DNA from 2 places in the Gottfriedia sp. NPDC057991 genome. Region 1 is predicted to be linked to the other one. Evidence: a T-box and tRNA genes for the amino acid it is inferred to sense, from the RefSeq annotation. Region 1 holds a T-box; the other holds one or more tRNA genes.

Region 1 (10,513 bases):
GACTAACATTAGGTGGGTTTACTGCATATGCGTGTGCCATTTCGACAATCGTTGCGGGAGTTGTTACAGGCCTACTTAGAAAAAGATTCGGGATACAGAAAAACAAATCCCTTTGGAGTGTAGTTTCAATTGGAATTATTATGGAATGTGTTCAAATGGGGATTATTCTTTTAATCGCAAAACCATTTTGGGCCGCTCTTCATCTTGTCGAAGTAATTGCTCTTCCAATGATTCTAATAAATGGATTTGGTACGCTTATCTTTATATTAATCATCCAAAACATTTTACAGGAAGAAGAAAAAACGCGAGCGCTTCAAACAAACAAAGCCTTATATATTGCAGAGCAAACATTACCGTTTTTTAGGCAGGGACTAACCCCGCATTCATGTAATGAAGCGGCAAAAATCATTTTTAAATTAACTAAGGCAGATGCAATCTCGATTACTGATCACAAAAGCGTACTTGCTCATGTAGGTGCAGGTTCGGATCACCATGAACCAATGAATAGCTTAGCAACAAAACTAACTAAAAAGGCATTAGAAGAGGGAAAAGTTATTATTGCTACTTCAAAAGATGAAATTCAGTGCTTCCAAATGGATTGCCCTTTAAGTGCGGCTATCGTATTGCCGTTAAAGGCTTTAAATAAAACAGTTGGCTCTTTAAAGCTATATTACACGGATTCCAACAAGTTAGGAAAAGTTGAAAAAGAATTAGCCGACGGATTATCTAAACTTTTTTCTACCCAATTGGAATTAGCAGAAGCTGAACTGCAGCGGAAGTTAGTGAAAGATGCTGAAATAAAAGCTTTACAAGCACAAATGCATCCCCACTTCCTGTTTAACTCTTTAAATACAATTTCAAGTTTAATTAGAACAGATGCTGATCAAGCTAGAAAATTACTAATCCATTTAAGTACTTTTTTTCGAAATAATTTACAAGGATCAAGGCAGACCTTAGTCACTTTAGAAAAGGAATTAGAACATGTGGAAGCATATTTAACCATTGAACAAACTAGGTTTCCTACTAAATTCCTTGTTGAGTTCCAAATAGAACCTCATTTAAAAACAGTTCAAATCCCCCCTTTTACGCTTCAACCACTTATAGAGAACTCGATTCGCCATGCATTTTTAAAGGAAAAAAAATTAAAGGTAACTGTGCAAGCATATGAGTTCAATAATGATATGATTCTCATTACTGAAGATAATGGCAAGGGGATTTCGCCAGAGCTACTAAATACAATTGGGAATGAAACAATACAGTCTAAAGAAGGAACTGGAACAGCCTTATGGAATATAAAAAAACGAATTGAAGAAATTTACGGGGAAAAAGAATATTTTCAAATAAAATCCGACATGAACACGGGAACGAAAGTATCGATAAGAATCCCATTAACGCAAGAAGTAATGGAGGGATAAATAATGTTAAAGGCACTAATTGTAGATGATGAACCATTAGCAAGAGACGAACTAGCTTATTTACTAAAAAGAAGCAAGGAAGTTGAAATAGTTGGTGAAGCGGACTCAATTAGAAGTACATTGGAACTCATACAAATAGAAGAAGTCGATGTTGTATTTTTAGATATCCAATTAGCTGATGAAAGTGGATTAGAATTAGCCCAAAAAATGCAGGACCTTAGCCATCAACCAGCAATCGTCTTTGCAACAGCTTTTGACGAGTACGCTTTAAATGCATTCGATTTACACGCGATTGATTATATTTTAAAACCATTTGATGAAATAAGAATTCAGAAGACTATTGAAAAATTAGCAAAGCTAAGTATGAAGTCTATTAAAACTGAGGTGAAAAAGAATCCCCCACATTTAAAACAAGATAAATTAGCTATTTCGGTTGATGAGAGAATTCTTTTAATAACGTTCGAAGAGATCACCTACATTTTTACACAAGAAGGGAAAACAAGGGTCGTTACTGATAAGATGACATATCGATTAAATGAACCTTTAATCAATTTAGAACGAAAGCTACAAAATACATCATTTACTCGTGTCCATCGGAGCTATATTGTCAATTTGGATAAAATCATTGAAATTCAGCCTTGGTTTAATTCCACATATAATTTAATTATGAATGATGGTGAAAAAGTACCTGTTAGTCGAACGTACACAAAGGAGCTTAAACAACTTTTTAATTTATAAGCTTGTATTTCAATAATCCATTCATGCTTCTCAACCTGTTTTTATTGCAGTTTACGCTGAAAATTCAAAATTTTAATTTTCATAAAGTAAAATGAATGTATATAAAAAGAAACAGGGGAGGCTTATTAAATAAAATGAATGCGGTTACAATTGTTATTGCTTCTATGTGTATTTTGATGATTGCATATCGTCTATACGGAACATTTATGGCTGTGAAGGTACTTAAGTTAAATGATTCTATCCCTACTCCAGCTCATGAGTTAAATGATGGTAAGGACTATGTTCCTACTAACAAATGGGTAACATTTGGTCATCACTTTGCTGCAATCGCAGCAGCTGGCCCTCTAGTAGGTCCAATTTTGGCCGCTCAATTTGGTTACCTTCCAGGCCTGCTATGGCTTTTAATTGGTGCTGTAATCGGTGGAGCAGTACATGATGCAGTCGTTTTATATGCTTCAATGAGAAAGAAAGGAAAGTCGCTATCAGAAGTAGCAAAGGAAGAACTTGGACCAGTTGCAGGCTTCTGTACGGGACTAGCTATGCTTTTTATTATTACAATTACGATGGCCGGCCTTTCAATGGTTGTTCTGCATGCGCTTGAAAATAATCCATGGGGGACATTTGCAGTTGGAATCACAATACCAATTGCTATGGGTGTAGGACTACTTTATAAAAAAACCGGCAATTTAAAATTAGCTTCAACGATTGGATTTATTTTGTTAATGGTTGGAGTTTTTATGGGTCCGACAATTCAAGAAACTGCTATAGGTGATTTTTTAACATTCGATACACGGACATTAGCTATTATACTACCAATCTATGCTTTTTTTGCCGCTGCTTTACCAGTATGGCTTTTACTAGCACCTCGTGATTATCTAAGTAGTTTTATGAAAATCGGTGTATTTATTGCACTCATTATTGGGGTATTTATTATTAATCCATCCATACAATTTCCGACTGTAACAAAATTTGTTAACGGCGGGGGACCCATTTTAGCTGGTCCAGTTTGGCCATTTATTTCAATTACAATAGCATGTGGAGCAATCTCAGGATTCCATGCATTTGTGGGTTCTGGTACAACTCCAAAAATGCTTGATCGATGGAGCGATATAAAGGTCGTAGGGTTTGGTGCAATGCTAGTTGAATGTTTAGTAGGTATAATGGCTTTAATCGCTGCTACTGCACTTCAGCCAGCAGACTACTTTGCAATTAACTCTACTCCAGAAGTTTTTAAAACTTTAGGAATGAATGTTGTCCACTTACCGGAACTAAGTAAAGAAATCGGATTAAGTCTAGAAGGGCGTACTGGTGGAGCCGTTACATTGGCAGTTGGTATGACGTACATATTTACATCGATCCCTTGGTTTAGCCATTTAGCATCATATTTCTTCCAGTTTGTTGTTATGTTCGAAGCCGTATTTATTTTAACAGCAATTGATGCTGGAACTCGAGTGGCACGATATTTAATTCAAGACTTCTTTGGTGAATATTATAAACCATTGAAGAAAACTGATTGGATACCAGGTTCCATTTTTGCCAGTGCGCTAGCATGCTTCATGTGGGGATATCTCTTATTTTCAGGGGATATTGGATCAATCTGGGCATTATTTGGAGTATCTAATCAATTAATGGCTTCGATCGGATTAATCATTGGTGCAACAGTGCTATTAAAGATAGCTGATCAACGTTGGTATATGCTTACATGTTTGATTCCCCTAGCTTATCTATTTATCACTGTTAATTATGCAGGATATTGGATGATTAAAAATGTTTATCTTAACCATGATGCAGCCGGATATAGTATGTTAAACGGCGTCTTATCGATCATCATGTTAGTCTTAGGCGTTGTGATTTTAATTTCTGCTATTAAAAAATGGATGGAATTGTGGAACACACCTAATTATAAAATTGATGTTAAAACAATCTAAATAAAAAGCAGATGTGTCCGAGAACAATTTCTCGATACATCTGCTTTTTTAGTTATTTAATTACTTCTTTTCCACCCATATACGGACGAAGAACTTCAGGAATAATAACTGAACCATCTGCTTGTTGGTAGTTTTCTAAAATTGCAGAAACCGTACGTCCAATTGCAAGGCCAGAGCCGTTTAATGTATGAAGAAATTCTGGTTTTCCTTTTGGATCACGTCTGAAGCGTATATTCGCTCTTCTTGCTTGGAACGCCTCAAAGTTACTACAAGAAGAAATTTCTTTGTATGCATCATAGCTTGGTAACCAAACTTCAATGTCATACGTTTTTGCAGAAGAAAATCCAATATCTCCAGCACATAATGTAATGACACGGTATGGTAATCCTAATAATTGAAGAACTTTTTCAGCGTGAGCTGTTAATTTTTCTAACTCAATATAAGAATCCTCAGGTTTTACAAAGCGGACTAGTTCAACTTTATTAAATTGATGTTGGCGGATTAATCCACGTGTATCACGACCAGCAGAACCTGCCTCAGAGCGGAAACACGCGCTATATGCAGTATATGCGATTGGTAATTGAGCAACATCAAGAATTTCGTCACGGTGATAGTTTGTTACAGGTACTTCTGCTGTTGGTACTAAGAAAAAGTCTTCTTTTTCGATACGGAACGCGTCTTCTTCAAATTTTGGTAGTTGTCCTGTACCAATCATGCTAGCACGATTTACAAGGTTAGGAGGTAGCATTTCAGTATATCCATGCTCCTCTGTATGAAGATCTAACATGAAGCTGATTAGGGCACGCTCAAGTTTAGCTCCTAAACCTTTATAAAAAGTAAAACGGCTACCAGTAACTTTAGCACCACGTTCAAAATCCAAAATCTCTAAGTCAACACCTAAATCCCAGTGTGCCTTTGGTTCGAAATCAAATGTACGAACCTCGCCTATTCTACGAATTTCAACATTATCCTCTTCTGTTAACCCAACTGGTACTGAATCGCTAACTAAGTTTGGAATTGTAAATAGGATAGCGTCTAATTGCTCTTCTAAAGTTCTAATCTCTTCATCTAGAGCCTTAATTTTATCTCCAACTTCTCTCATTTCAATAATTAGTGCTTCAGCATCTTTTTTCTCACGCTTTAATACACTAATTTCTTGGCTAACCTCATTGCGTCGGCTCTTTAAGCCTTCAACCTGAACAAGTAATTCTCTACGATTTAAATCTAAGTCTTCAAATTTTTCGATATAGCTTATGTCCCCACCACGTAATTGAAGTTTTGCTTTTACATCTTCAAAATTGCTACGTAATAATTTAATGTCTAACATTTCAATTCCTCCTATTCATTTATTGTCTAAAGAATAAAAATGAATACAAAAAAGCCCTCATCCCATAAAAGGGACGAGAGCTACCCGCGTTGCCACCCTAATTGAAGAATTAATAAATAATCCTTCCACCTTAGTATAGTTAACGGACTATAGTACCGGAGTTACTTACTAGCTAAAAGCATTCCGCAACTCGCTCAAGAATGGATTCACAAGTCTTCATTATCGGTTTGCACCAACCACCGACTCTCTATAAATTTAGAACTTGCTACTATTTTCTTTCATCGCTTTAGACAATTTAAATTATATAATAATTTACTATAAGCTTTTACTTTTTTCAATAGTTACATACTTAAATTTGCACTTTTTTCCTTAACCATCTCTACAAAGTAATTCATAAAACGGTAATCATTCGTTAATTCCGGATGGAAAGACGCTGCTAACATGTGTTTATGTCTAACCGCTACAATATTACCATCATGTTCTGCAATAACCTCTGCATCACCTGATACTGAACGAATAAATGGTGCTCTGATAAATACAGCTGGGTAGTCTTCACAAACACCTTTAATTGGGATGTTTACTTCAAAACTATCCACTTGTCTACCATAAGCATTACGTTCAGCTACCATATCCATAACTCCTAGATGCACCGTGTCATCATTTGCAATCTCTTTTGAAAGTAAGATCATGCCTGCACATGTACCGAATGCTGGTAGACCATTTTCAATTTTCTCTTTTAAAGGTTCTAATAACCCGACATGATCAAGCAACTTACGCATTGCAGTGCTCTCTCCACCAGGTAATACAATCCCATCAAGTCCATCTAAATGTTCTACACGTTTCACGATAACAGTTTCAGCACCACATGCTTTAATTGCATTTATATGTTCTTGAACTGCACCTTGTAATGCTAATACACCTATTTTCATAAATTCACCAACTTAAATGCTACGATCTTGCATACGATCTGCTGCAGCAAGTTGTCTCATATCGATCCCTTTCATAGCAGGACCTAAGTTTTTAGAAAGGTTAGCGATTAATTCGTAATCTTGATAGTGAGTAGTAGCTTGTACAATCGCACGAGCAAATTTCTCAGGGTTTTCTGATTTAAAGATACCAGAACCTACGAATACACCATCAGCACCTAATTCCATCATTAAAGCTGCGTCCGCAGGAGTTGCTACTCCACCAGCTGCAAAGTTAACAACAGGTAAACGACCAAGTTCTTTAATTTGAAGTAATAATTCGAATGGAGCGCCAAGGTTTTTAGCTTCAACCATTAATTCATCACGAGATAAACCAACTACTTTACGGATTTCTCCATTGATTTGGCGTAAGTGACGTACTGCTTCTACAATGTTTCCAGTACCAGGCTCACCTTTTGTACGTAGCATAGATGCGCCTTCACCAATACGACGAAGTGCTTCACCTAAGTTACGGCAACCACAAACGAATGGAACAGTGTAATCTGATTTGTTAATATGGAAGATATCATCTGCTGGAGATAATACTTCACTCTCATCGATGTAATCTACTCCCATTGCTTCTAAAACACGCGCTTCAACGATATGTCCAATACGAGCTTTAGCCATTACAGGAATACTAACAGCGTTAAGAATTTCCTCAGTAATACTTGTATCAGCCATACGAGCTACTCCACCAGCAGCACGAATATCAGATGGTACCTTTTCCAATGCCATTACTGCTACTGCACCAGCAGCTTCCGCTATTTTGGCTTGCTCAGCATTTACTACGTCCATAATAACGCCGCCTTTTTGCATTTCTGCCATGCCGCGTTTTACACGTTCTGTTCCTGTTAAATTCATTGTTATGCCCCTCCATTATTAAAGCTTACTTGGTAACATTTTAGTATTTATTATCCCCTAGTTAAAGTTACCCTACTTTTATTTTACTGAAAAAATGACAACTTAACAATTACTGATATATTTATATAGAAATTTATTTAAATAAACCACCAATTCCGCTTACGATGCTATCCCATAAATTCCCGAAAAATGAACCAATTCCTCTGAATGATAGAACTAACCAATTTGCTTTATCAACACTTTTATCAACTACTAAATCAAATGACTGATTATTAGTATTGATAAATCCTAGATCTTCATTCTTTGAAGATTTAACCACAATTTGTCCAACCTTTGTTCCTTTTTTAATTGGAGCTTTAATATTGCCATCCTTATCGATTGACTTACCTGATAATTGGACAGTTGCTTTATAATTTTTAGCTTCACCGCGTTTTATAGCTAAAGTAACATCGTCTTTTGCTACTACTTTTACTTCTTTATCTTTACCTTTAACTACTTTTACTGTTTTATTACCTTTTACTGTTTGACCTTTTGACACCAATGTAACTTTTTCGAAGTTACTGAACCCGTAATCCATTAATTTAGCCGTTTCACTAAATCTAGAGTTATAAGAATCTGCCCCCATTACAACTGTTATATAACGTTGACCATCTCTTTTAGCAGTTCCAGTAAAACAGAATCCAGCTGAATCCGTTGAACCTGTTTTTAATCCATCCATACCTGGGTACTGAAATACTAATCCTGGTAACATCCAGTTCCAGTTATCCATTTTTACTGGATACTTTCCACCTTCTTGGAATGTTTTCTTTGGAATTGAAGAAGTTTGAAGTACTTCAGGATATGTTTTAATTAGATTATAAGCTAATTTTGCAACACCGTTTGCTGACATAATATTTTCATCAGTAAGGGCAGTTCCCTCTGGTTGCATACCTTGTAAGTCTTTATTTACTAAACCAGTAGCATTAACAAATTTAACGTCTCCTAGGCCTAGTTTCTTTGCTTTATCGTTCATTAATTGTACGAAGTTTTTCTCTGATCCACCAATTTTTTCTGCTAGTGCAATTGTTGCACCGTTTGCTGAATAAATAGCAGCTGCTTCATATAGTTCTTTTACTGTATATTGACCACCTAATTCAAGTGGTACATTAGATAATCCTGTGTTTTGAGAGATTTTATGAGCATAATCAGAAACAGTTACTTTATCGTCCCAAGAGATTTTCCCATTTTTTACTGCTTCATTAACTAGATACTCTGTCATCATTTTAGACATACTTGCAATCGGTAATGGAGCTTTTGAATTTTTTTCATATAATATTTTCCCTGAATTTGCATCAACTAAAATCGCAGCTTTAGCTTTAATGTCTAAAACGTCCTCTGCCGCAGCTGGTCTTAAATTCATAGGGATGATTATTGTTATCGCTAATGCTATTACTATCAATTTTGTTAGTATTTTCTTTCCAATCACTTTTTTACCTCCAACCATTAATTTCACTTGTTCATTTTAACACAATTATTTCCCAAAAAATAGGCAACTACAATTTCTTGTAATTGCCCTAGGTAAATTGCTTAAATTATTATAGTGAGTAATTTGGTGCCTCTTTTGTAATATGAACATCATGCGGATGACTTTCACGTAATCCTGCACCTGACATACGAATAAATTGTGCGTTATCTCTTAATTCATTTAGTGTAGCAGTACCACAGTAACCCATACCAGCTCTAATTCCACCGATTAATTGGTGAACTGTATCAGCTAATGGGCCTTTATATGGAACACGTCCTTCAATACCTTCAGGAACTAGTTTTTTATTACCTTCTTGGAAATAACGATCTTTACTTCCTCTTTCCATTGCTCCAACAGAACCCATACCACGATATACTTTAAATTGTCTACCTTGGAAGATTTCTGTTTCACCAGGACTTTCTTGTACACCAGCAAACATGCTTCCTAACATAACTACATGCCCACCAGCTGCAAGAGCTTTAACGATATCTCCAGAGTACTTAATACCGCCATCTGCAATAATAGGAACTCCGTACTCTCTAGCAACAGAAGCACAGTCATAAACTGCAGTTAGTTGAGGAACACCTACTCCAGCAACAACTCGAGTAGTACAGATCGAACCTGGTCCAATACCAACTTTTACGATATCTGCTCCAGCTTCAATAAGTTCTTTAGTTGCTTCACCTGTTGCAACATTACCAGCGATTATTGCTAATTCTGGGAATCTACTTCTAATTTCTTTTACTTTTTCAATAACGCCTTTAGAGTGACCATGTGCTGTATCAATTACAATTACATCGACATTAGCTTTCACTAAAAACTCTACTCTTTGAAGTGCATCTTTTGTTACTCCTACAGCTGCACCTACAAGTAATCGTCCTTGTTGATCTTTCGCTGAGTTTGGAAACTCAATTACTTTTTCAATATCCTTAATTGTAATTAGGCCCTTTAAAGTACCGTCTTCATTAACTAGGGGTAGCTTTTCAATTTTATGTTTTTGAAGAATTTTTTCTGCTTCTGCAAGTGTAGTTCCAACAGGAGCAGTAACTAGATTTTCTTTTGTCATAACATCTGAAATAACAATTGAATAATCTTGAATAAAACGTAAATCACGATTTGTTAAAATACCTACTAATTTTCTATTCTCTGTATCGTTTACGATCGGCACACCTGAAATACGATATTTACCCATTAAATATTCAGCGTCTGCTACTTTATGAGATGGTGTTAAGAAGAATGGATCATCAATTACACCACTTTCAGAACGCTTTACTTTGTCTACCTGTTCAGCTTGATCTTCAATAGACATATTTTTGTGGATGATACCTAGTCCACCTTGTCTAGCCATTGCAATAGCCATATCTGCTTCTGTAACTGTATCCATTCCTGCGCTGATTAATGGAATATTTAATTGAATTTTCTCAGTTAATCTCACACTTACATCAACTTGATTTGGAAGTACTTCAGATTTCGCTGGAACTAGTAAAACATCATCAAAAGTAAGTCCTTCTTTTACGAATTTTGATTCCCACATAAAAAAGCCCCCCTATACACGTATAAATATTATTAGTAGATTAACAATAGGATAAAACACTGTCAAGGAAGTCAAATTATGTTTAAATATTCAGTTAATAAGGAGTTCCTCTCTTATGTTATATTCGTATAGTAATGTATGGGATGAGCTATGTTATTTTAGCTCTGCACAATATTCAAAAAACTATCTTCAAACAAAATATGAACGAACTAATTCCAAGGAACAAAAAACAAAGGCTTTC
Region 2 (19,137 bases), on a different contig from region 1:
GCGATACCTAAAGCAAAAAATGCTGCCCCTCTTTCATCTATTGCGATATAAGACTTTAACTTTGAATGCTCATTTACTAACATCGATATTGGTGTTGAGCGTGATCCTGGACTTATTACAACGTTTTGAATATTTAATGCACTTAGTTCATCTACAAGAGCACCAATATACTTTGTTAGTGCTTCATTATCTTTCATTTCGTAACCCTCCTAATGCATTTAGCATTGGCAGAAACTTTACACCAGTTTCAAAAAATTCTTCCTCTGGTTTTGAATCTTGTACAACACCACAACCGGCATATAATTTTGCTTTATCTTCTTTTATTAAGGCACTACGTATACCTACAGCAAAATCGCCATTTCCGTTTAAATCAATCCATCCGATCGGTGCACCATACCATCCCCGGTCCACAGGTTCAAGTTCACGGATTAATTTACATGCCTCTTCCTTAGGAAATCCTCCAAGTGCGGGTGTTGGATGTAATGCTTGAATCAACTCAAATAAAGAAACGTGATTATATAATTTCCCTTCAACTGGCGTGAATAAATGCAATAAGCTTTTTGTCGCCATTATTCTTGGTGTTGAAGGTATTGATAATTCATTACAATATTGTTGTAGCGTTTCTCGTATATAGTTTACAACAAAAGCATGTTCACCATTATTTTTTTTACTATTTAATAACCAATCGGCGGCTTCTGTGTTTTCTTCCTTAGTTATTCCTTTTGCGGCAGATCCTGCAAGACACATCGAAGAAACTGTATTATTTTTCTTTGAAATTAATCTCTCAGGTGTAGCGCTTATAAATACAGTATCTTTTAATTGATAAGAAATAACATAGTTAACATTTCTCGTTGCTTCTAGTTCATAAATTACTGTTGTTGAATTTACTTCTGAAGAAAATGTTGTATTTAACGTTCGATTTAAAACAACTTTTTCTAATTCTTCGTTTTTCATTTGATGAATTGCTTCTTTTACACTCTGAATCCATTCATCTGGTTCAAATTCATCTTTGTTTATACATTCTGATTGTGTAAAGCTTGGTTGCTTCATTCCAAATTTTTCTAAAAAGTCGTCATATTCTTTATATTGAAGCAATAAATCCTCTACTGAAGTTTGTTCATTTATTTCATAATTAGAGGTGATGAATGTCCCTTCGTTTGTAACCGTCACCATTAATTTAGGTACATAGAAATGAGAAGTACCAAAATTCTTCCAATCTTGATCATTTTTATAATTATCAAAAAAAGAGAAACCCCCAAGAGCTATCGGTCCTGTACCAAAGCAATTTTCTTGCTCGATATACACTTGCTCTCCAAAGCGTTTCCATTCTTTTTCTATTGCAGAATACTGTTCTTCTGTACTATGATGAAAAGGAACTAAAGTACCAATTCCTGTGAGAATTAACGAGTTTTCTTGGTTTGACCAATAAAAGCGTTCAGTAAAACCCAATTCATGATAAAAATGGTAAACACTTAGGGGATGGATATTCATTATTTTTTCCACTTTACAAATGAAGCGTTTTGAACAAGCTTTTGCCTTTTGAAGAGAATGCTCAAAGAAGGCAATCGATTCCAGTTGACCTGTTCTAAGCATAATAGTTCCCCCTAGCTTAAATATACGTTAAATACATGATATAACTAAAGATACAACGATGAATGTAGACTGTCAATTTTATGAAGTTCGTCCATACTTTTTTAAAGTAAAATGACCTACATTTTCAAATAATATTAAAAAGGAGGATGTTAACATGCAACCAACTGTTCAATCTCCAACTTCCTCAACAGGTTTTAGAACATGGTGGAATTTATTAAGACCACATACATTAACCGCAGCGTTCATCCCTGTTGCGATTGGAACAATGTTAGCGCACATAAATCACTCATTTCATTTACTTTTATTTCTTTCAATGCTTATTGCAAGTTTACTGATCCAAGCCGCTGCAAATATGATTAATGAATATTATGATTATAAAAGAGGGCTAGATCATGAAGGTTCTGTTGGTATCGGAGGAGCAATCGTAAGAGATGGTATTAAACCTTCAACTGTCTTAAATCTTGCTTTTACTTTTTTTGGTATCGCTCTTCTACTAGGCATTTATATTTGTATTCAAAGTAGCTGGTGGATAGCAGTTATTGGACTTATTTGTATGGCAGCAGCTTATTTTTATACTGGAGGACCACTTCCAATCGCATACACTCCATTTGGTGAGTTAGTTGCGGGCTTTTTTATGGGAGTTGTAATTATTGGTATTACTTACTATATTCAAGCTGGAAATTTACCATCAAATGTGATCTTACTTTCTATCCCTACTTCAATTACAATTGGAGCAATTTTAACTGCAAACAATATTCGTGACCTAGATAATGACAAAGAAAATGGACGTAAAACACTTGTTATCTTATTAGGTAAAAAGAATGCAATTATCTTTATTGGTTCATTATTTGCAGTTGCATATGCTTTAGTTATTGTATTTGTTATCATGAATTTAATTACACCTTTTGCCCTTATTTCATTAATAAGTATTCCTGTTGCAATTAAAGCAACAAAAGGATTTATAGGTAAAACTCAACCAATGGAAATGATGCCAGCCATGGCAGCAACAGCAAAAACAAATACTATAATGGGATTCCTTCTTGTTATAGGCTTAATAATTGGAAGTATTTTTTCCTAATTAAGGCAGAACAATTCCTCAAAAAACTTAATTCATGTTTTCCTCCTTTTTGAACAAAATATGGATAGTCATATTCATTTATTGAAAAGGGGGAGCATGATGCTTTCACAATCACAAATCCAAACATTTAAAAACGAATTACTGAAACAAAAACAACATATAGAAGAAAGACTTAATGATCCAGCCTTTACACCATACTCACTTAGAGATTCAGTTGATGAGCTTTCTCTTGCAGACAACCACCCAGGTGATTTAGGTACTGAATTATTTGAGCGTGAAAAAGACATATCTCTTCATGAACATTTAAGAAACGAATTAATTGATGTTAATGCAGCGTTAGAAAAAATTGAAAATGGAACATATGGTATATGTGAAGTAAGTGGTGAAGAAATACCGTTTGAACGGTTACAAGCTCTTCCTACAGCAAAAGCGATGATCGAACATACTCACGATCAGCATATTTCAAGTTCTAGTATAAGATACGATCGTCCCGTTGAGGAAGAAGTACTAAACCCTCCGTTTAGTAGAGACCCTAAAGATCGCTCAATGATGTATGACGCTGAAGACGCTTTACAAGATGTTGAAAGATATGGAAATTCTCAAACACCGTCTGATTTTGAATTTAATAATATTGAGGAGTATGGAAGCACATTTACTGAGAGCTATGAAAATGTAGGTTATGTCGAAGAATTTGAAAACTTTATCGGTACTGATATTTATGGAAAAAATCAAACTGTCTACCCTACAAAAAAACATGAACAATATGAACAAGATCTTGATGACTATGAAGAACAAGCTTTAAACGGAGAATTATCTGAAATTGATGTGAAAGATATTGAAAAGTACTAAATGAGTTAAAATTTCATTAAAAAACGATTACTACAATGTGGTCGTTTTTTTTATATTTTTAAATTAACTACATATACTTAATCAAGACAACTTAATTGAGGAGGTTTTATGAATATTAAGTTAATTGTATTATTTTTCTCCATATACTGTTTATTTTTTGTTTCTTCTATTTTATTTCCGATCGACTACGAGTGGTATAGTCATCTAAATAAACCAAGCTATACTCCTTCAGGTAAAACAATCGGAATCATTTGGGCATTCTTATATTCTTTCATTTCTTTAAGCGTATGTATAATCGTTTCTTTAGGAGAATCCTTTAAAAAAGCAAAATGGTTTTATATTCTATTGATTATTAATTATATATTTAACCAGTTGTTTAGCTATTTTCAATTCAAACAAAAAGATTTACTGATGGCTACAATCGACTGTGGACTCGTCTTTGTCACAGCAATTCTTTTAACGGCCATCGCTTATAAACATTCAAAAACTTCATTTGTATTACTCATTCCCTATTCTATTTGGTCATTATTTGCAACCTATTTAAACTACAATATCTACTTACTAAATAGATAGATATCTAGATTAATATAAAAAGGCATCCTAAAAAAGGATGCCTTGAACATAACAAAAATTATTTTTTGTTTACGTTAGCTGCTTGTGGTCCACGGTTTCCTTCGATGATTTCGAATTGAACTTCTTGACCTTCTTCTAAAGTTTTGAAACCTTCGCCTTGAATTGCAGAGAAGTGTACGAATACGTCGTTTCCACTTTCAGTTTGGATGAATCCAAATCCTTTTTCGCTGTTAAACCATTTAACTTTACCGAATTCCATCGATAATACCTCCTAAAAATACATATATACACTATTAATGCGTGCATAAAAGAGGGGTAAAGAAAAAGAACGTCATTGTTCAATCGGTTTAAGATCGCTACAACATTGAAAGTGGTCAAAACTTCTTTTCAAGACAAAGAAAATGAGCGTTACTAAAAATTTTGTAGTGCAAATATCGTTAATTTCTTACCTTCAAATAAATATGCAGTTAATAGTAAGTTAAATATAACATATCTGAAAAAGAGCGTCAATGACACTCAGGCTAAATTGAGAGAATTTTTTATATAATTCTTAATATTTATCTTTTATACATTTAGACTACCCTAGCTCTCTATAAAAATGGTAAATTTTCTCATTAATTAGTCAAAATAAATGAGGATTCTGTAATAATTTATCAAATTTTTTATTATTAAATAACTGGATTTTCGTATTACAATATTTGTATAGTTAAACTAAAAGGAGGCATAAAAATGAAAAATTCACATGAAGTTACATATAAAATTCATGGCCATGATATGCAGTTTGTACAAGTAGAGCTTGATCCAAAGGAAACAGTGGTTGCTGAAGCTGGAGCAATGATGATGATGGATGATGGAATCGAACTTGAAACAATTTTTGGCGACGGTTCTTCACAATCAGGTGGTTTATTTGGAAAATTGGTTGGTGCGGGTAAGCGCCTTGTTACAGGTGAGAGCTTGTTTATGACAAGTTTTACTAACCAATCAAGCTCACTAAAAACGGTCAGTTTCTCGGCACCATACCCTGGAACAATTATACCGTTAGATCTACATGAGTATGGAAATAAAATTATTTGTCAAAAGGATTCTTTCTTGGCTGCAGCAAAAGGAACTTCAGTTGGAATCGAGTTTAGAAAGAAATTAAGTACCGGCCTATTTGGTGGCGAAGGCTTCATCATGCAAAAACTCGAAGGTGATGGCCTTGCTTTCCTACATGCTGGTGGTTCAATTTACAAAAAAACTCTTCAACCGGGTGAAAAAATTAAAATCGATACTGGATGTATTGTTGGCTTCACCGGAGATGTTAATTATGAAATTGAATACGTTGGAAATGTAAAAACTGCTCTTTTTGGAGGAGAAGGTCTATTCTTCGCTACATTACAAGGCCCAGGAACAATTTGGGTTCAATCATTAACTTTAGCAAGATTGGCGTCCCGTATTGGTCAATACTTACCATCTTCATCTAGAGAAGAAGGAAGTATATTAGGTGGTCTTGGTAATCTATTAGATGGTAAAGATTAATTCAGACTATTGAAAAGTGTTTGTTTTGTTTACGTACAAAAAAACTAGTCAAGAAATTTTGACTAGTTTTTTCTGTACAATTAGATTACTTCCTCTTCCTCTGGCTCCGCTTCTCGTAATTTATAAGTAAATGTAGGAGTATAATCATAATCCAACTGCATCTTTTTAACGCCTTCAATATAAGTCGATAGATGATGACTATTCTTAATAGACCCTTTATTTAGTGAAAAAGTGATTGGATGCTTCACTTGAACGTATTCTAAATAAATGTTTAATGGCTTCACTTCTACTTTAAAGGGCGGGCTTAATGGGACCATATCATATAAATTTACAAATCTTAAACTATGCCTAACATTTTCATCGTAGTTTTCTTTAAACTTTATATTTCCTACTTTAGGAGAGCCAAATGAATAGACATTCGGGTTACAAATTCCAGTCATTGCTATTTCATATCCTAATAACGTGGCCAATGAACCGCCTAAACTATGACCGGTTATGAATATTTTTTTTGAAAGTGCCTTTTCCTTCACAATTGCTAAAAGCATTTCTCGACAAGATTGATAAATTGATAGAAACCCCGAATGGACACTCCCACCGTTCATCACATAAGGAAATAAGTCTTGATCAATTTTTAAATCAGCTAACCAATCCAAATCTGATTTCGTTCCTCGAAACACAATGATCACAGATTCATTATTTTCAATAATATAGCCAAACCATTCTAGCTCGCTAATTACACATGCCTTAATTGTATCTACTAATGAATAGCTTGCTGGAATCATAAATTTACCATCATTATCAAACTGAGCATATGCCTGTTCAATGCAAAGTAATAATTCTAAGGCCTTATCATAGTCAACTGAAAGGAATTTCAACGTATCTCTCCTTTCTCGCTTTTCATCATTATATGAAAAACCTCCTAATAATCTAAGAGGAGGTTAAGAATGGTGTAACGTTCTTTGATGAATATTCCATATTTCTGATGCGTATTGACGAATCGTGCGATCACTCGTAAAAAATCCCGATTTCGCAACATTGTTAAGACTCTTTATAGCCCAATCCCTTTTATTTTGATACGTGTTATTAATACATTCATGCGCTTTTACATATGAAGAGAAATCTCTAAGTAAGAAATACTCATCATTATAAGACATAAGCGAATCAAAAATTGGTTCAAATTCTTCTCTTGGTAACGGAAATAATCCATGGAGCAATTGATCTAACACCTTTTTTATTCGCAGATCATGATGGTAATAATCACTGCTTTTATATCCACCGTATTGGTAATAATTTAATACCTCGTCAGCTGTAAGTCCGAATGTGAAAATATTCTCCTCGCCAACTTCTCTTAAGATTTCAATATTTGCACCGTCAAGTGTACCAAGCGTTAAAGCACCGTTCATCATAAATTTCATATTCCCAGTACCTGAAGCTTCTTTACTTGCTGTCGAAATTTGTTCACTAACATCCGCTGCTGGAAAAATAATTTCACCTAATGAAACTCGATAATTTTCAATAAAAATTACTTTAATAAATTGGCTTATATAGCGATCATTATTAACAATATCAGCCACTGAATGAATTAATTTAATGATTTTCTTAGCAAAGTAGTAGCCAGGAGATGCCTTTGCTCCAAAAATAAAGGTTCTAGGATGCATTTTAAAATGTGAATCTTCCTTCAAACGATTATATAAATACATGATATGTAAAACATTTAGTAATTGTCTTTTATATGCATGCATCCGTTTTACTTGAATATCAAAGATTGAATCTGTATCTAATGCAATTCCATTTGTATAGTGAACATAATGTTCGAGAACTTCTTTTCTCTTTTTCTTTACATTCATAAATTGCGATAAGAATGCATCGTCATTTTGATATTCTAATAGATTCTCAAGTTGAGTTGGTTCGTGTATCCAATCGTCTCCGATCGAATCATTTATTAAGCTACTAAGCTCAGGATTACATTGGAGTAACCATCTTCTATGAGTAATACCATTTGTTTTATTATTAAACTTGAATGGTTCATACTCATAAAAAAGCTTCATTTCTCTTTGTTTTAAAATTTCAGTGTGGATTTCAGCAACCCCATTAACGCTCTTACTGCCTACAATTGCTAAATGAGCCATTTTAACGACTCCATGAGCAATAATAGCCATTTGTTCAATTCGATCCCAATCACCTGGGTATTTGTTCCAAAGCTCTTTACAATATCTTTCGTTTATTTCTTCTACAATCATATAAATTCTTGGCAATAAAGGCTTAAATAAATCAACTCTCCATTTTTCGAGTGCTTCCGATAAAGTTGTATGATTCGTGTATGAAATCGTTTGAGTTGTAATTTCCCATGCTTCATCCCAGGATAACTTTTCAACATCGATTAAAATTCTCATTAACTCTGGAATCGCTAAAACTGGGTGTGTATCATTTACATGAATAGCAATTTCTTCATGGAGCTTACGAATATTACCATACTGCTCCTTATATGAATCTACTATTCTTTGAATACTTGCAGAAACTAAAAAATATTGCTGTTTTAGACGTAAAATCTTTCCTTCATCATGTGTATCATCTGGATATAAGAATTCTGAAACTGCTTCTGCCTCTCGCTTATATTTCATCAGTGATTTATTTGAGGAATGAGTAGACGCTTCAGCACTCCATAGTCTCAATGTATTTACCGTGTTTGTATGGTAGCCAATAATCGGTAAATCATACGGTACCGCTGTGATTGCTTCTGCATCATGTAGGCGAAATTCCAATCGATTTTTATTATTAAATGATTCTACTTCTCCCCCGAATAAAACTTCAATTGCTTCATCATCTCTTCTAACTTCCCAAACATTTCCGTATTTCAGCCATTGCTCAGGTAGCTCCACTTGATATCCATCAACAATTTTTTGGTCAAATAGGCCATGTTTGTAGCGGATGCCACATCCATGACCTGGCAAGTCTTGTGATGCTAACGAATCCAGAAAACATGATGCTAGCCGTCCAAGTCCACCATTTCCAAGTCCAGCATCGCTTTCAAACTCCTCAAGATCACTTAAAGAAATTCCTAATTTCTCAAGGCCAGATTCACATAGTTCTCTAAGCCCTAGATGAATTAAATTACTTTTCAAAAGCTTTCCTAATAAGAATTCAATTGATAAATAATAAACTTGTTTTTTTCGCTCTAAGCGGTATTGTTCACTCGTTCCTAACCAATTACCGCTTATATGTTCACGAATCATCGTTCCAAGTGTTTGAAATTGCTCTTGAGTAGTACTATCAGCAGTACTCTTTCCATGCATACTTTCTAGTTTCTCTTTAAAACACCACTCAAACTCCTCCACACTAGAAAACATGGAATCACCTCACCCTAAAAGATTTTTACTTTGAAGACTGCATATATAGTTTTGCATATTCTTTAGCTGATTTTAACCAACTTGAATCTCTTCTAATTGCATTCCTTCTGACTGATTTCCAATGTTTTTTATTCTCATAAATACTCAATCCACGTTCAATTGTGTGAAGCATATCGTGAGCATTATAGTTACTAAAAGTAAAACCAGTTCCACTCTTCGTCTCTTCATTATATGACTGGACAGTATCATTTAGCCCCCCAGTCTCTCTTACAATTGGAACACACCCGTACTTCATCGCAATAAGTTGACCTAGTCCACATGGCTCAAATTGTGAAGGCATAAGGAATAAATCTGCACCTGCATAAATCCGATGAGCAAAGCATTCATCAAATCCAATATAAGCTCTTACTTTATCGTAGTAGTTATGCTCCATTGCCTTAAAAAAGTTCTCGAATTCTTCATCACCAGAACCTAAAATGACTACTTGGACATTATAATCCATAATTTGAGGGAATACGTGTTGAATGAGATCAATGCCTTTTTGACTTGTTAATCGGGAAACCATTGCAATAATAGGAATATTTTCATCTATTTTTAATGCAAGTGACTCCTGCAATTTCAATTTATTTTCTGTCTTATTTTCGATTGTAAATTCATCGTAACTAGAGTGAATTTTTCGATCAGTAGCTGGATTATAAATTGTTTCATCAATTCCGTTTACAATTCCAAAAAGTTTGTGATCTTGCTCACGTAATAGTCCATCTAATTGCTCTCCAAAAAATTCATGCTTAATTTCTTCTTTATATGTTGGACTAACAGTTGTTACGAAATCGCTTGAAATGATTCCAGCTTTCATAAAGTTGATACAATCGTAAAATTTCAAATAGTCATCGCGAAAATATTGTTCATCAATCCCTAACATATCGTCCATTACTTCTTTTGAAAATACGCCTTGGAATTGAAGGTTATGGATTGTAAAAACAGATTTCATTTTTGGATTAATATCTTTTAATGCACCATACTCTTTCATGAAAAATGGGATCATTGCTGTATGCCAGTCATGACAGTGAATTACATCAGGTTTAAAGTCTAATTCTTTAATACATTCGATTGCAGCTAGAGAAAAGAATGCAAAACGCTCCCCATCATCAAAATGACCATACAACTTATCTCGATTGAAATAGTATTCGTTATCAATAAAATAATAGGTTGTACCTTCTACTTTCAATTCAAATAAACCACAATACTGTTTTCTCCATCCTAGATTTATAGAAAGCTCTTTTACTAGCTTAGCTTCTTCTCTAAATTTAGCGGGAATTAACGAGTAGAATGGAAGCATTACTCTTACATTCATATTTAGTTTATTTAAATACTTAGGGAGAGCGCCTGCAACATCTGCAAGCCCTCCCGATTTAACAAATGGTACACATTCTGAAACAATATATAAAACATTTACCACTGAATCAACGCTCCTTGGACTGAACCTTTTTGAAGCACTACTGGCTCACTTAAGCTTCCTTTTATTTCAACACCATCTTCAATTCGAACATCTTTATCTAATATAACGCCATCTAATATACAATTATCTCCAATGATTGATTTTTGCATAACAACACAATTGCGAATAATCGTATTTTTTCCAATTTTCACAGCTCTTGAAATAATACTATTTTCAACTGTTCCCTCAATTTCACATCCATTAGCTACAATTGAATTTTTTACAATTGCTTCTTTTGAATATTTTGTTGGTGGCTCATCTTTAACCTTAGTAAAGACAGGATAAGATTTTAAGAATAATTGATTCCATATCTCAGGATTTAATAATTTCATACTTTGCTCGAAATAATCCTCAATTGTTTGAATGATTGAAACTTGTTGAGGTATTTCATACGCACTTAGTTCAACCTCATTATTTTGATCGCGTACAACGTCCATAATTGTTTCATAGCCTTTTTCGTGGAAGTTTTCAAAAAGCTTTAACAATAACTCTTTTTCAAGGATATAGATATTTAAAGATTTACCGAATTGCTTTAACTCAGTAATTTGTGCATTTGTTTCGATATGTCTCTTTAAAACTGGTCGAAAATCAACTGAACAAATCGTATAAGTATTTGCTACTACTACATACTTTTGAGTAGAACGTTGTAAAAACTGAATATGCTTTTCAATAAAATCGAATGTACCAAAAGCGCCATCAGTTGGCTCAGGCGTAAAAATAAATAGTCCATCCTTTTTACGATTTAAGTCCCAATGTTTACCAGAGCCTAAGTGATCAATAATTGATCGATAAGGTTGATCAGGAAATACAGCGACACTCGTAATACCTGAGTTCACCATATTACTTAACATAAAATCGATTAAACGATATCGACCTGCATAAGGAAGTGTTGCCAATGGTCGATGCTGTGTTAACGGCTTTAAAGATTCAAAATGTGTTGACGCCTCAATTATTCCTAGCATAGTATGTTTCATCAAATAACCCTCTCAATCTATTTTTCTATTTGAGGAATGAGCCACCTCTTATTCTTCGCTTGTAACTAGAATTACCTCTTCATAATCTTTCACTGGACCCAGAAGACTTCCATCAGGAATAACCATACCAGGCGCTACTACTGCACTTTCAATTCGAACATCTTTTCCAATAACACAACCTGGCATAACGACAGAATCTTTAATCATACTGCCTTCTCCGATTGTTACTCCTTGGAATAATACAGAATGCGATATAAACCCTTCAACAACACACCCCTCATTAATTAGAGAGTCTTCAACGATTGCCGTAGGTGCAATATATTGTGGTGGTTGATTCGGATTAACTGAATAGATGCGCCAATCACGATCATATATATTTAGTTCACTATCTTCATTTAACAAATCCATATTAGCTTCCCATAAGCTTTTAACTGTACCAACATCTTTCCAATAACCTTTGAAAGGGTAAGCAACTACTTTTTTCTTTTCTTCTAATAAAAGTGGAATAACGTCTTTACCAAAGTCATTACTTGATTCTGGATTGCGATCATCCATCTCTAAAAACTCTTTTAAAACATTCCATTTAAAAATATAAATTCCCATTGATGCTAAATTACTCTTTGGATATTGAGGCTTTTCTTCAAATTCTATAATATCCATTTCATCATTTGTATTCATAATTCCGAAACGGCTAGCTTCATCAATCGGAACTTCGATAACTGAAATAGATACATCTGCCTCTTTTTCAACGTGATAGTCTAACATTTTACTATAATCCATCTTATAAATATGGTCACCTGAAAGAATTAACACATATTCAGGCTGATATTGCTTTATATAATTTAAATTTTGATAAATTGCACTTGCAGTACCTGTATACCATTTAACGCCAGATGCTTCTGAATATGGTGGTAAAACAGTTACTCCACCATTTAAGCGATCTAAATCCCATGCACTTCCAATACCAATATATGAGTTTAGTACTAGTGGTTGATATTGGGTTAGCACCCCAACAGTATCAATACCTGAATTTGTGCAATTACTTAAAGTAAAATCTATTATTCGATATTTACCTCCGAAAGCCACGGCTGGTTTTGCTAGTTCTTTTGTTAAAGAACTTAATCTACTCCCTTTTCCCCCTGCTAGTAACATTGCTACGCATTTTTTCTGAACCATTGCTGCTAATCCCCTTTCGCATTTTAACTGGACGAATGATTGTAAAACTAAAGGCAGGTAATGCTATTTCAATACTGTATGGTAAACCATGAAATGGTATTTCTTCTGATTCAATGGCAGAACGATTTATTTTACTATCGCCACCAAATTGTACATAGTCACTTGAAAGCAATTCTTTATATCGATGCTTTGCAGGTACTCCAATTCGATATGTGTCATAAGAAATTTCTCTAAAATTACAGATTACGATGACATAATCGTCTTTGTTTTTTCCTTTTCGGATAAATGAAAATACACTTTGATCTGCATTATTTGCATCAATCCATGAAAATCCATCCCAATGATTATCAACTTCATAAAGTGATTTATTTTTTTTATAAATCGATAATAACTCTTTGAAATATTTGTTCATCTTGGAATGATATTCATAATCTTTAATGATCCAATCAACTTGCTCTAAATCCTTCCACTCATCAAATTGCCCAAATTCACTTCCCATAAATAAGAGCTTCTTACCTGGATGAGATAAATAATAACCAAATAGTACCCTTAATTGAGCAAACTTTTCTTCGTATGTACCTGGCATTTTATTTAGCAAAGATTTCTTACCATGTACTACTTCATCATGTGAAAAAGGTAAAACAAAATTTTCTGAGAAGGCATATAAAAACGAGAAAGTCATCTGATTATGATGATGCTTTCTTTCCGTTGGGTGAGTCTCCATATAAGTCAAAACATCATTCATCCAACCCATATTCCACTTAAAATTAAAACCTAATCCACCTTCGTATGTAGGTGCAGTAACTAATGGCCAATCAGTAGAATCTTCTGCAATCATTAATACTTGTGGATCGTGTTCAAATACCGCTTCATTTAATCTTCTTAAAAAGTGAGTTGCAAAAGGATTCTCTTCATTTCTATTTTTCCAATATAATATATTTGCAACAGCGTCTACTCTGAAACCATCAATATGAAAATATTCCATCCAATATAAGGCGTTTGAAATAAGAAATGATTTTACTTCTGGTTTTGATAAATCAAAATTCGCTGTTCCCCATACTTCATTTTCTCTAGCATCATAACCTTCATATTCATATGTAGGTTCACCATCAAACATGTATAATCCGTGAGAATCCTTACAAAAATGACCAGGCACCCAATCCATAATGACTCCTAATCCTTGCTGGTGGCATTCGTCAATAAAGCTCATTAGCTCATGGGGATTTCCATATCGACTAGTAGAAGAAAAATAACCTACTCCTTGATACCCCCAAGAACGATCATATGGATGTTCGACTAATGGTAATATTTCAATATGTGTAAAACCATGATCTTTTACATATGGAATTAGTTCTGTCGCTAGTTCTGCATAAGTGTAGAAGTCACCGTTTTTCTTCTTTTTCCAAGAACCTAAATGTACTTCATAAATCAAAACTGGTTCTTCATATACAGACTTTTTAAATTTCTGCTTACGATATTTTGCATCTTTCCATTTATAGCCCGAAAGATCATAAACGATCGAAGCTGTACTTGGTCGTAGTTCACTATAGAAAGCAAAAGGATCACTTTTTAATAAAACATCACCCTGTTTGGTTGAAATTTCATATTTGTATATCGTCCCATGACCAATTTCGGGGATATATATCGTCCAAATCCCTTGATCGTTCAACTTTTCCATTTTATGATCAGAACCATTCCAATTATTAAAGTCCCCAACAACTGAGACACCTTGCGCATGTGGAGCCCACACTGTAAAAATAGTTCCAACTTTATCCCCTTTTTTTACTACATGTGCCCCAAAACATTCATGGCTATGGAATAAACTTCCCTCATGGAATAAATGTACATCAAACTCAGTTGGCCGTGTCAAAAGCAACATCCTCACCTCATTACAATCTCTTAAATTCTTCTATCTCTTAATATTCTACAAATATATATATTCACCTTGTTTTTATGCAAAAAAAATTCAAAAAATTTTTTCGCAAAATGAATAACCATTCATGAAACCGTTGTCATTATTGCATTTGTCGTAAAAATGTCGAATTTGTCGAACGAATATTTATGTATTTTTATACATTGCGTTTCGGAATTCCCTTGTAACAATTTGTAAAAATTTGATTTTTCATAAAATTTCATTCATATTTCACACTTTTATCTCATATAAACTTTATATTTAAAAAGATTTGTCGAAGATTGTCGGATTAAGAGGGAGAGTTTTTTTTGAAAAATATTTAGAAATCACTAACAAATTATTTGGAAATTCAGGTGCAAAATTAAAAATAATATCTAAACTAAAATTCAACTTATGCGGTTATATGGAAGACCAAGCAAAAATACATGTTGATCAAAATAGTGGAATTAAATTAACTAACATTCGTTTTAGGCAATGCAATAAAATTATTGAGATCCATGTAAATAGCTTCACTTCAAAGTTACTAAATCTCGTGTCAATATCATTATTTTCCTAGATGTGCTACCTCCTATGTTTAGACACCTTTTTTTAGCTCAATAAAACAACAATCGTAATATAGTAAAAAGGATCTTCGTTTTTACGAAAATCCTTTTTTGTCTTATTATTTAAAAACCTATTAAACGTGCATTCGCTTACTTGATGATACTACACGTAAACGAATATCTGAAATTAGAAATACACCACATAAAATGACTAGAAAACCAAACAACATTCCTAATGTAATATGTTCTTTCAAAATAAGAACTCCCCAGATCATTCCAAACACAGGTATTAAAAAAGTAACACTTAATGTTTTGGTAGGTCCAACACTTTCGATAAGATAAAAATACAATAAATAGGCTATAGCAGTACATAATAATGCTAATCCTAGAACTGCTAATATCGCAACTCCCGATACTTTATCTGTAAATGCAGTGAAATTTAGAAATGTAAAAGGTAAAAGTAAAATTGCAGCACCAATTTGTTGACCAGCTGCAAGTGAAAGTGGTGGCACCCCAATAAATGCTTTCTTTGCATAAACACCTGCAAGTCCATATGAAATAGTCGACAAAACTGCAAGTCCAATTGCTATTTTAACATCATAAGTAAACGGAATTGAACTCCATCCTACTAACAAGATCACTCCTATTACTCCCACTATTATTCCAGTCCACTTTCGCATACTCAACTTTTCTTTCGTCCATAAAAAGACAACAAGCGCAGTAAATAGTGGCGTCAAAGAGTTTAGAATGGATGACATTGAGGCTGTCAGATGCAATGCTGATGTAGCAATTAATGTAAATGGAATTGCTGCATTTAATGCCCCTATTATTAAATATTGTCTCCATCTCTTTTTAAAGTTTAATGATTTTTTAGTAATAACCAAATATAGTACCAGGGCAAAAGCAGCAATTGTAACTCTTCCTTGTATTGTTAAAATTGGTCCAAAAACTGGTGAAGCTATTCGAATAAATAAAAATGAAGCTCCCCATAATGCAGCTAGGCTCAATAAAGCTATTCCATCTTTTAATTTCATTTATTTAACCCCTTTCTGAATGTAGTTGGAGTGTAATTAAAACGATGACGAAACATGCTTGAAAAATGTGCCGAGCTTTTAAAGCCAAGTTTATGCGCTATTTCAGTTATCGTTTTCTCAGTATCTCGTAACAATCCTAAAGCTTCTATCATTCTTAACTTAGTTGCGTATTCTAACGGTGATAAACCAGTGGATTTTTTAAATAATCTTTGCAAATGAAATTTACTTACTCCAACTTCAATTGCTAACCGATCCAATGTTAAGCTATTTCGATATTCTTTTTCAATAAAATGTTTAGCTGATAAAATAATATCCTCTTCATTTGAGTAAAGTAAATCAGGGCGACACCTTTTACATGGACGGTATCCATCGTTAATTGCCAAAGAAAATGACGGATAATATGATACATTTTCTTTTAATGGGATTCTTGACTTACACGAGGGTTTACAACAGATCCCAGTAGACTTAACTGCATAAATAAACACTCCATCATAGTTTTCATTGCATGATTCAACTGCATTCCACATGACCTCATTATTTAATCCGTTCATTTAATCACCTCATCTTTAGCTATTCACATTTTAACACTAAGATAATGCGCTTGCTTTCAATTTCTTGCTTTCTAATTTCTATGGAAGAAGGATAATAGTTAATAGACCAACTCTTGATGTTTGGATTTAAAATGAGTGAAAAGGATATTAGTATTGAAAATGAAGAATATGTGATCCGAATAAAGATTAATGGGTAAGGGGAAGAGCGAGACAATGGAGAGAGGACAAGGATATGAATTTAACGAATTCAAAGAATACTTGAGTTGAGTGAAACGCTTAGCAACTAATATCTTTTCAGATGATGAAATTAAAGCATATCAAAAAATGATAAAGAATGACCCAACGTAACTCCCTGTCATCTTAAAACGAACGAGAACACTCTAATATAATGAAGAAAGCCGTATTGAGCTAAATATCGTTCACTAAAATCCTAAAAAAGACAAATAAAAAACTCAGTTACCTGTGTTATCACAAATAACTGAGCTTTAGATATGACCCGTACGGGACTCGAACCCGTGTTACCGCCGTGAAAGGGCGGTGTCTTAACCGCTTGACCAACGGGCCAAAAAAAATATGGCAGAGAAGAAGGGATTCGAACCCTCGCACCGGTTACCCGATCTACACCCTTAGCAGGGGCGCCCCTTGAGCCACTTGGGTACTTCTCTATCATATGGCTCCGCAGGTAGGATTCGAACCTACGACCACTCGGTTAACAGCCGAGTGCTCTACCACTGAGCTACTGCGGAAAAACTAATTATAAAATTAATGGTGGGCCTAAATGGACTCGAACCATCGACCTCACGCTTATCAGGCGTGCGCTCTAACCAGCTGAGCTATAGGCCCATTAAATTTTATAAAAAGCGGGTGATGGGAATCGAACCCACGACCGAAGCTTGGAAGGCTTCTATTTTACCATTAAACTACACCCGCAAAATATGGGGCGACCGATGGGAATCGAACCCACGAGTGTCGGAACCACAATCCGATGCGTTAACCACTTCGCCACGACCGCCATAAAGAGTGCCGACTAGAGGACTTGAACCCCCAACCTACTGATTACAAGTCAGTTGCTCTACCAATTGAGCTAAGTCGGCTTATTATTAATTAAATCACTTTGTATAGTTACTTATATAACATATATCCCACTCAAACTTAGGTTTTGTGTAGTAATCTTCATAAAGTCGTCCTTGTCTCATATAGATAATTCAAGGTGTTTTTCGACAAGTACGCTGATGTTTCGCTACGAAGCTTATTCGTTCGTGCTCTACCAATTGAGCTAAGTCGGCTTATTATCATAATCATTTTTTGTATTTAAGATGGTGGCTCGGGACGGAATCGAACCGCCGACACGAGGATTTTCAGTCCTCTGCTCTACCGACTGAGCTACCGAGCCAACTTAAATGGCGGTCCCGACCGGGATCGAACCGGCGATCTCCTGCGTGACAGGCAGGCATGTTAACCGCTACACCACGGGACCATTTGGTTGCGGGGACAGGATTTGAACCTGCGACCTTCGGGTTATGAGCCCGACGAGCTACCAGACTGCTCCACCCCGCGATAATGTGGATACTATTTAATATAGTTCCATGAAAGTTATTTCGTTAAGACCATCCCAATCTCAGGATGATTATGCAAGTAGCAGCTCGATTGGTATGCTGAAGTAATTTCTTCGAAGCATATTCGTTCGTGCTCCACCCCACGATAATGTAGATACTAACTAAGTTAGTTCCATTAGTATGAAATTTAATAAAAATGGAGGAGTAAGAGGGATTCGAACCCCCGCGGGCTGTTACACCCCTGTCGGTTTTCAAGACCGATCCCTTCAGCCAGACTTGGGTATTACTCCATTATAAGTGGTGGACCTTGTAGGACTCGAACCTACGACCGGACGGTTATGAGCCGTCTGCTCTAACCAGCTGAGCTAAAGGTCCTTAAATAAGTAGCGGCGGAGGGAGTCGAACCCACGACCTCACGGGTATGAACCGTACGCTCTAGCCAGCTGAGCTACACCGCCATAATAAATTAATTTAAGTTCTTTAAGTGGAGCCTAGCGGGATCGAACCGCTGACCTCCTGCGTGCAAGGCAGGCGCTCTCCCAGCTGAGCTAAGGCCCCATGTTTTAAATGGTCGGGAAGACAGGATTTGAACCTGCGACCCCCTGGTCCCAAACCAGGTGCTCTACCAAGCTGAGCCACTTCCCGTTCAGAATTACAGGTGAAACAATATGGCGCGCCCGAAAGGACTCGAACCCATAACCTTTTGATCCGTAGTCAAACGCTCTATCCAATTGAGCTACGGGCGCATATTATAAAAATGGTACCGAGGGCCGGACTCGAACCGGCACGGGGTCAACCCCCGCAGGATTTTAAGTCCTGTGTGTCTGCCATTCCACCACCCCGGCAGTATATATGGAGCGGAAGACGGGGTTCGAACCCGCGACCCCAACCTTGGCAAGGTTGTATTCTACCACTGAACTACTTCCGCATATACTG

What was found. The T-box of region 1 lies ahead of serS (serine--tRNA ligase). A T-box ahead of a tRNA ligase gene usually reads a tRNA of that ligase, here a tRNA-Ser.
Region 2: it has a tRNA-Ser gene. The T-box ahead of serS (serine--tRNA ligase) is inferred to sense a tRNA for this amino acid. The anticodon was not compared.

Annotation. Positions count from the first base shown of each region.
Region 1 covers NZ_JBHVQN010000013.1:7,400-17,912, forward strand. The annotation lists gene ACFVR2_RS24680 (LytS/YhcK type 5TM receptor domain-containing protein) at 1-1,415, shown strand, start outside; gene ACFVR2_RS24685 (LytR/AlgR family response regulator transcription factor) at 1,419-2,153, shown strand; gene cstA (carbon starvation protein CstA) at 2,288-4,081, shown strand; gene serS (serine--tRNA ligase) at 4,134-5,408, opposite strand; T-box leader at 5,475-5,699, opposite strand; gene pdxT (pyridoxal 5'-phosphate synthase glutaminase subunit PdxT) at 5,750-6,337, opposite strand; gene pdxS (pyridoxal 5'-phosphate synthase lyase subunit PdxS) at 6,350-7,234, opposite strand; gene ACFVR2_RS24710 (serine hydrolase) at 7,368-8,717, opposite strand; gene guaB (IMP dehydrogenase) at 8,809-10,272, opposite strand; gene ACFVR2_RS24720 (YaaC family protein) at 10,388-10,513, shown strand, end outside.
Region 2 covers NZ_JBHVQN010000007.1:256,939-276,075, forward strand. The annotation lists gene menD (2-succinyl-5-enolpyruvyl-6-hydroxy-3-cyclohexene-1-carboxylic-acid synthase) at 1-197, opposite strand, end outside; gene ACFVR2_RS22010 (isochorismate synthase) at 187-1,593, opposite strand; gene ACFVR2_RS22015 (1,4-dihydroxy-2-naphthoate polyprenyltransferase) at 1,748-2,671, shown strand; gene ACFVR2_RS22020 (TraR/DksA C4-type zinc finger protein) at 2,771-3,520, shown strand; gene ACFVR2_RS22025 (TspO/MBR family protein) at 3,629-4,093, shown strand; gene ACFVR2_RS22030 (cold-shock protein) at 4,152-4,352, opposite strand; gene ACFVR2_RS22035 (TIGR00266 family protein) at 4,823-5,611, shown strand; gene ACFVR2_RS22040 (lipase family protein) at 5,692-6,486, opposite strand; gene ACFVR2_RS22045 (glycogen/starch/alpha-glucan phosphorylase) at 6,550-8,958, opposite strand; gene glgA (glycogen synthase GlgA) at 8,984-10,417, opposite strand; gene ACFVR2_RS22055 (GlgC family sugar phosphate nucleotidyltransferase) at 10,411-11,430, opposite strand; gene ACFVR2_RS22060 (glucose-1-phosphate adenylyltransferase) at 11,479-12,606, opposite strand; gene glgB (1,4-alpha-glucan branching protein GlgB) at 12,554-14,485, opposite strand; gene ACFVR2_RS22070 (DMT family transporter) at 15,195-16,094, opposite strand; gene ACFVR2_RS22075 (bifunctional transcriptional activator/DNA repair enzyme AdaA) at 16,091-16,645, opposite strand; tRNA gene ACFVR2_RS22080 (tRNA-Glu) at 17,138-17,209, opposite strand; tRNA gene ACFVR2_RS22085 (tRNA-Ser) at 17,220-17,310, opposite strand; tRNA gene ACFVR2_RS22090 (tRNA-Asn) at 17,317-17,391, opposite strand; tRNA gene ACFVR2_RS22095 (tRNA-Ile) at 17,412-17,488, opposite strand; tRNA gene ACFVR2_RS22100 (tRNA-Gly) at 17,505-17,575, opposite strand; tRNA gene ACFVR2_RS22105 (tRNA-His) at 17,582-17,657, opposite strand; tRNA gene ACFVR2_RS22110 (tRNA-Thr) at 17,667-17,739, opposite strand; tRNA gene ACFVR2_RS22115 (tRNA-Phe) at 17,963-18,038, opposite strand; tRNA gene ACFVR2_RS22120 (tRNA-Asp) at 18,047-18,122, opposite strand; tRNA gene ACFVR2_RS22125 (tRNA-Met) at 18,126-18,202, opposite strand; tRNA gene ACFVR2_RS22130 (tRNA-Ser) at 18,399-18,491, opposite strand; tRNA gene ACFVR2_RS22135 (tRNA-Ile) at 18,500-18,576, opposite strand; tRNA gene ACFVR2_RS22140 (tRNA-Met) at 18,586-18,659, opposite strand; tRNA gene ACFVR2_RS22145 (tRNA-Ala) at 18,687-18,759, opposite strand; tRNA gene ACFVR2_RS22150 (tRNA-Pro) at 18,770-18,846, opposite strand; tRNA gene ACFVR2_RS22155 (tRNA-Arg) at 18,871-18,947, opposite strand; tRNA gene ACFVR2_RS22160 (tRNA-Leu) at 18,960-19,046, opposite strand; tRNA gene ACFVR2_RS22165 (tRNA-Gly) at 19,055-19,129, opposite strand.